2 regions of the Psychrobacillus sp. genome follow, and region 1 is predicted to be linked to the other one. Evidence: riboswitches for the same ligand, from Rfam matches in the RefSeq annotation. Region 1 holds a riboswitch; the other holds the start of a gene.
What was found. Region 1 has a riboswitch for preQ1 ahead of queD (6-carboxytetrahydropterin synthase QueD). Riboswitches for the same ligand answer to the same signal wherever they lie in the genome.

Region 2: it holds a riboswitch for preQ1, as region 1 does, so the genes downstream of both, queD (6-carboxytetrahydropterin synthase QueD) here and queD (6-carboxytetrahydropterin synthase QueD) in region 1, are expected to answer to the same signal.

Annotation. Positions count from the first base shown of each region.
Region 1 is NZ_JBAEAP010000423.1:33-3,516, reverse strand. It holds partial or broken gene AC06OU_RS12420 (GGDEF domain-containing protein) at 1-879, shown strand, start outside; PreQ1 riboswitch class I at 1,635-1,681, shown strand; gene queD (6-carboxytetrahydropterin synthase QueD) at 1,812-2,285, shown strand; gene queE (7-carboxy-7-deazaguanine synthase QueE) at 2,278-3,006, shown strand; partial or broken gene AC06OU_RS12405 (SDR family NAD(P)-dependent oxidoreductase) at 3,312-3,484, opposite strand, start outside.
Region 2 is NZ_JBAEAP010000417.1:2,055-6,177, reverse strand. It holds gene AC06OU_RS12255 (YhgE/Pip domain-containing protein) at 1-581, opposite strand, end outside; gene AC06OU_RS12250 (TetR/AcrR family transcriptional regulator) at 720-1,304, shown strand; gene AC06OU_RS12245 (HIT family protein) at 1,398-1,826, shown strand; PreQ1 riboswitch class I at 1,916-1,962, shown strand; gene queD (6-carboxytetrahydropterin synthase QueD) at 2,089-2,562, shown strand; gene queE (7-carboxy-7-deazaguanine synthase QueE) at 2,555-3,283, shown strand; gene ahpC (alkyl hydroperoxide reductase subunit C) at 3,959-4,123, shown strand, end outside.

The DNA of each region.
Region 1 (3,484 bases):
TTGTCTCCTCTAGCTATGAAAAAAGTTTTTGAATCTATAAATGATGCCGTTATTATTTTTGATATAGACAATACTTTAAAAATTTATAATAAATCTGCCAATATATTATTTGAACAGCTACCTAATAAAAAGTTGATTGGTAACTCTGCCGCAGAAGTACTATCTCATATTCCACCACTACTACAATTTATTGAACATAAATTAGAAAAAGATAACTTAACTACACAATCAATGCAACTCGGAGAAAAGTATTATAATGTTCGCTTTTCTTTTGTAAATGGAAATACTAATAAGCCGATTGGCAAGATGTTTATATTACATGACATTACAGAATCTATAAAGTATGAAGAAAGTTTACTTCAGCAATCCAAACAATATGAATATTTAGCTCACCACGACGTACTAACAGGTTTATATAATCGTACTTATTTTGAAGAAGAAGTAAAACGAAAGTTGGCGCAATCGAGAAAACAAGACGCTGCATTAATGATTTGTGATTTAAACTTTTTTAAAGAAGTCAATGATAAATACGGGCATCTAACGGGAGATAATGTGTTAATTTTTACGGCCAATTGCTTGCGTGATAATTTACCAAATCCCCATATACTAGCACGTTTAGGTGGAGATGAATTTATCATGTTTTTTGAGCAAATTGAGTCAAAGGAAAAGTTTTTAAATCAGATAAATGAGACACGTTTTGTATTCTCAAAAAACTTGTATATGATAGACGACATCGAAATTGAAGTTGTACCAAGCATTGGAATTTCTTTTGTTAAAGAAGATGGTATAAATTATGAGTATCTCTATCATACATGCGATGCGCGTATGTATGAGGATAAAAAACATATTAAAGAACAGTATTTAATGAAAAAAATATAGAGAATACACTTGAAAAAATCAACATTTAAAGCTGATCGTAAAAGAAGTAGAAAAATACATAGATTTGTAAATAAGTATGATATAGAAATCGCAATTAGCAACAGTACGGAGAACCATACCATAAGTAAGTGCGAAAACCACTGATAAGCTGGTACCGATTTAACAGTATTATTATAACAATCATTAATGGAATAAAAATCCCCCTTTAAAATGGGAAACCCTATTAAATAATAAGAAACAAAAAAGCAGCATCTCACAAGGAGATGCTGCGGTAGAATTCTTTGTTCCTAAAGAACTCTAATGGGTTTGGCACCCAATAATGCTAATTTGCCTAATCTAAAGTTACCATTATTCGGTGTCAACGAGAGTTGTTTATTACTTATTTAATATAGCATAGTAACCCGTAATAACATTACTAATTATGTATTCTGTGTATAGCTTACACCAATATTCTATCTTCTAACTTGCGTTTGGTTATAATAGATTGAACTTTGTTTCCGCCTCCCCAAATAGATCACCCACTTAGCTTCACTAGTAGTTTGGGTCATCCAGATGCTTCCGCAGTAGCTTTATTTAAAATCTGCATCTTATCATTGAATTCTTGTAGAAATGTTTGTACCGTTTCCATGTGCGATCAACCTTTCTTTCTCAAATCATCTACTTACAGTATTAAGAACATAGTAATTTCAAAATATCATTTGAAATTTCTTACCAGTTTAGATAATATATTCTTATAAAAGAATGCCCGGGATTAAACGGGAGAGGTTCATAGCTTATACCCTCTATAAAAAACTATGGAAACATGACGAGACGCTATGTCCATATAGGATGTGGCTTTTTTCTGTTTAGTACATACTTTTTAATGGAATGATTGATATGCTAGTACCTCTCTTGAAAAGTGCCGGTAATATTTTTAAGGGAGGAATTAAGGCATGTCTAATTTTAGAATTGTTGAAAAGCTACAAAAGATTAATGAAGATATTCAAATGAAACAACTAAAATATCATTCAAAACGAGTTCTCATTAGTAAAGAATTTACCTTTGATGCCGCTCATCATTTGCATCACTATGAAGGTAAGTGTAAAAATTTGCATGGCCACACGTATCGCGCAGTACTAGGAATAAGTGGTTATACGGACGAACGTGGTATCATGCTAGATTTTGGAGACATCAAGAAAATCTGGAAACAGAAAATAGAAATTTATTTAGATCATCACTATATAAACGAAACACTGCCTCCAATGAACACGACAGCAGAAAATATCGTCGTCTGGATTTATGAGAGGTTGAGTGAGGCATTGCTAGACGAACAAGGTTCTACTGATATACGTGTGGAATTTATCAAGCTATATGAGACTCCTACAAGCTATGCGGAAGCTAGAAGGGAATGGATGGAGAATGAGTAAAGTACCGGTTATAGAGATTTTTGGTCCTACCATCCAAGGTGAAGGCATGGTAGTGGGTCAGAAAACTATGTTTGTACGTACAGCCGGCTGTGACTATTCCTGTTCGTGGTGCGATTCTTCATTTACTTGGGATGGCAGTGGTAAGTATCTTATTGTTCAAATGACGGCAGCAGACATTTGGTCTGAGTTAAAACGCCTTGGAGGCAATGGTTTTTCTTTCGTTACAATTTCGGGAGGAAATCCGGCACTTCTACGTAATCTAGAATCACTTATTGCAATTTTAAAAAAGAATAGCATAAAGATTGGTGTGGAGACACAAGGAAGTAGATGGCAAGATTGGCTATATGAAATCGATGAGCTAACGATTTCACCTAAGCCCCCTAGTTCTGGTATGATAACAGACTTTTCTACACTATCTAGTATGATAAAAAAACTTAGAGACAGAAATAACGATCAGCATATATCTATAAAAATTGTATTATTTAATCAAGAGGATTATCGTTATGCAAAAGAGGTTCATCTCCGATACCCAACTATTCCTTTTTATCTTCAAGTTGGAAATGATGACACGACTACGATGGACAATACGAAGTTAGTTAATCATTTATTAAAGAAATATCAAATGTTGATTGATCAAGTGATGATGGATGATGAATTAAAAAATGTCAAAGTCCTTCCACAACTACACACTCTCGTCTGGGGAAATAAAAGAGGAGTATAACGGAAGTGTTTCTATAATATTGAGCAGTTTGGTAAGGGGATAGGATGACATAATTCAGTTTTTTTTTCATACAATACCTAGGAGTGAAAAAATGACCAGAGTTAGATACAGATTATTGGAGAAACCCCCGCGAAATTCGCTTTTTGGTACTTTAATCCATACGCTTTTATGAATCAGCAGCTGGAATATGTGAAAGTGTTTATATAGGCTAGTCTAGAAAAAATCTCATAGTTCAATTGAGGTAAAATTAATTAATAAATAAAGGTCGATTTTTTAAGTAAATAGAAAATCCACCTTTTATCATTTTACTGTGCAGTTAATCCACCATCAATCACGAATTCTGAACCTGTTGAATAGCTAGATTCATCAGAAGCTAAGAATAGTACCATGTTTGATACTTCCTCTGGTTGTGCTACACGTTTTAATGGAATATGCTTAGCGAATTCTTCTACAGCTGCTTTTGTATCTTCTTGAACTA
Region 2 (4,123 bases), on a different contig from region 1:
GTCGGTGCACTACCATTTGCTGTAGCAGTAGAGATGGCATTATATACTTTTTCTTCAGAAACAATTGGATTTACAAGCACGGGTGCTTGACTAACATCGATTTGCTGATTGCCTACTTGTGCCACGAAGTTTGTTGAATATTGGTTACTAATTTGAGTAATTAAACCATTTAAAGCAGTTTTCGCAAAGTTTGCGCCTGTCATGTTAAAGCCTTGGTTAATATATACTTTTAATGTTGCTGATGTGTTGTTTACCATGGCATTTTGTACGGATTCATTAAAACCTTCAGGAATAACTAAAGCTGCATAATATTGTTTATTCGCAAATAATTTTTCAATATCTGCTTCTTTTTCATTAGTAAAAGCAATCGTTGGCTCTTTGCCATCCATCCCTTTACTCATTTGTTCAGCTGCTGCCTTCACAACGTCAACGTGTTCGCCCTCATCACTTGTAATCAGTGCAACGGGTAGATTTTTTACTTGTGGATCTCCTTGAGCAAATAAGTTTAAGGAGAATAGCGCAATTATTAATATAACAGCGATGGGTGCAGCCCATGCTAATTTTTCTTTAAATAGTCTCAATCGATTTCGTCCTTTCTAATTTTCAACATGTTGTTTATTAGTGTGCTTTAGTATGCGTTTATCTTATAATTTTTATGAAAGTAAAAGCAATGAACAAAAGTGAACAAGATGTTGAGTTTTGGTGGAAAGGTGATTTATATGAATATTTATGAAGAGAAGAATCGTAAAACGAAACAACTTATTCAGAAGTCATTTATGCAGATTTTAGATAGTAAGTCGTTTGAAATAATTACAATAGGGGATATTACGAAACATGCAAAAGTTAACCGAGGGACATTTTATTTGCACTATAAGGATAAATTCGATTTACTGGATCAAATAGAACAGCAGTTATTTGCAGATCTAGGGAACCATATTGATGAATTACAATCGAATTATTCACCTACACATACATTTGAAAAAGAACAAGAACAACTAGCTGCCACATTATTCAGTTCTATTAAAATGCATTCGCCTTTATTAAAAATATTCTTAAGCAATCATGGCAGAGCAGGATTTCATCTTCGATTTAGAGCTGCCTTTTCAGAAAAAGTACGTGTTAATTTAGAGAGAAATGATAGCATTAATGCCAAATTAAAAGTTCCAATGGAATATTTTTTATCGTTTATCACATCTGCATTTTTAGGGTTAATCGAGCAATGGGTGCAAAATGATTTAGACAAAACCCCTCAAGAAATGACATCAATATATATTAACATTATTTCTTTTATTCAAAAGAAGTAGCGAGAGACATAAGTTCGAGAATAACATCTACTGGCGTACAGGATGAGTGTAATAGCTGCAGGTAGAATATAAAAAGAAAGGAGTTCTGCTATTATGGAGCAATGTTTGCTGTGTCATTTAGAGTTAGTGCCCTCACAAAACGTTATATTAAGTAATGAGTATTGTATGTTTTTACAACTTGACGAGGCTCGTGAGAAAGGTGTACAGCTTGAGGGAGCTGGTATTATTGTGCCAAAAATACATAGAGAGACAGCTTTCGATTTAACGAAAGAGGAATGGAATGCTACTTATGAGCTTCTACAGAAAGTGAAGCAATATTTAGATGAGCTTTATGAGCCAAGTGGCTATAATTTAGGCTGGAATTGTGGAGAAGTGGCAGGGCAGCATATAAATCATGCGCATTTTCATGTTTTGCCAAGATATAAGGAGGAAGCATTAGCTGGAAAAGGTATAAGATATATGTTCAAAGCGGAAAAAAATAAAAGAAATGTAATGGAGTTTAACGTATCAGAGGAACTTTAACAGTATTATTGACAAGGTACAAAAAAGTATATTTGAAATTTCTTACCATTTTATATAATATATTCTTATAAAAGAATGCCCGGAATTAAACGGGAGAGGTTCATAGCTAATACCCTCTATAAAAAACTATGGAAACATGACAATTCGCCATGTCCATATAGGACGTGGCTTTTTTATGTTTAATGCATATGTTTTATTAGAATGATTGTTAAGGCCTCTCTGGAGAAATGTCGGGACCATTTTTAAGGAGGAATTTTAACGCATGTCTAATTTTAGAATAGTTGATAAGCTACAAATAATCGAGGAAGATATTCAAAGTAGTCAGCTGAAATACCATTCAAAACGTGTTCTTGTTAGCAAAGAATTTACTTTTGATGCTGCTCATCATTTGCATAACTATGAGGGTAAATGTAAAAATCTACATGGTCATACGTATCGCGCTGTACTAGGTTTAAGTGGCTATACGGATAAACGGGGCATTGTGGTTGATTTTGGAGACATCAAGGAGATTTGGAAACAGAAAATAGAAATTTATTTGGATCATCATTATATAAATGAAACACTACCACCGATGAACACCACTGCAGAAAATATCGTCGTTTGGATTTATGAGAAGTTGACGGAAGCCTTACTTGAGGAACAACGGTTTAATGGGACACGTATGGAGTTTATCAAGCTGTATGAAACTCCTACAAGCTATGCTGAGGCGAGAAGGGAATGGATGGAGGTTGAGTAAAGTACCTGTGATAGAGATTTTTGGTCCTACAATTCAAGGTGAAGGAATGGTAGTTGGCCAGAAGACTATGTTTGTACGCACTGCCGGCTGTGATTATTCCTGTTCCTGGTGCGACTCATCCTTTACATGGGATGGCAGTGGCAAGCATCTTATCGTACAAATGACAGCAGAAGAGATCTGGTCTGAGTTGAAACACCATGGAGGCAACGGTTTTTCATTCGTCACGATATCAGGAGGAAATCCGGCACTTCTTCGTCATCTGGGAGCTCTTGTTGCCATTTTAAAAGAGAATAATATTAAGATTGGCGTTGAAACCCAGGGAAGTAAATGGCAAGATTGGTTGTATGAAATAGATGAACTGACAATTTCTCCGAAGCCTCCTAGCTCTGGTATGACGACAGATTTTTCTGTGCTTACTAGTATGTTGAAGAAACTGAGAGATAGAAGAAACAACCAGCATATATCTCTTAAAGTCGTCCTATTCAATCAGGAGGATTATACCTATGCTAAAGACGTTCATCTCCGATACCCAACTATTCCTTTTTATCTACAGGTAGGAAATGATGATATTACTTCAAAGGATAATATGCATTTAGTTAGCCATTTATTAAAGAAATATGAAATGCTAATCGATCAAGTGATGATGGATGAAGAATTAAAGAACGTTAAAGTGCTGCCTCAGTTACATACACTCATCTGGGGAAATAAAAGAGGTGTATAGCTCTTCTTATAGATACGGACGTTGGCCATTTAGAATATAGTAAGTATGAAATTCCTTTTAAAATAAGGCTATGTTAAAGGTACAGGTTGATTTAAAATACACTTTAAAAATGAGCTAGGATATTTTCTCCTGGCTCTTTTTACTTTGATATTGTTTTTTACTAACGCACACGTTAGTTGAATAACTAAGCTTATTTGTGATCCTCAATAGTTTCAATGTCACTGAGAAAAATTAAACCATTTCTTTTTATCGTGTATCCAACAAAGTATGTCTCACCTTTCTGAATTAAATTCATTACCATTGGTTCCCTAACAATTACGTTAATCTCTTCTTGATATCCCACTGGATTATTGGAGAGAACAACTTGCAAAATATGTGCTTTGGTACTTTAATTCGTATGCTCCGTGGAAAGAATCCTAATTCGATTCATTCGTTTTTTTGGAAATGGATTCTATCCGGATTGTAAGTCTATCTTAATAGGACCTTTACTTTTTTTAAAAAAATAATAATACTACTCATATTCTATTAGTAGTAAATGTTAGTAATTCATTTTCATACCTTAATGGTTGACTGAGAACTAAATGTATAGAATAATAAAACTATACATTAGAATTATTATAAGATAATTTTAATACTTATGAGAAATAATAAATAATACATAGGAGGCTATAAATCATGGCATTAATAGGTAAAGAAATTGCACCATTCACTGCAAAAGCATTTCAACAAGGTGAATTTATCGACGTATCTTCTGAAAACTTCAAAGGTAAATGGTCGGTAGTATGCTTCTATCCTGCAGATTTCACTTTCGTATGTCCTACAGAGCTAGAAGACTTACAA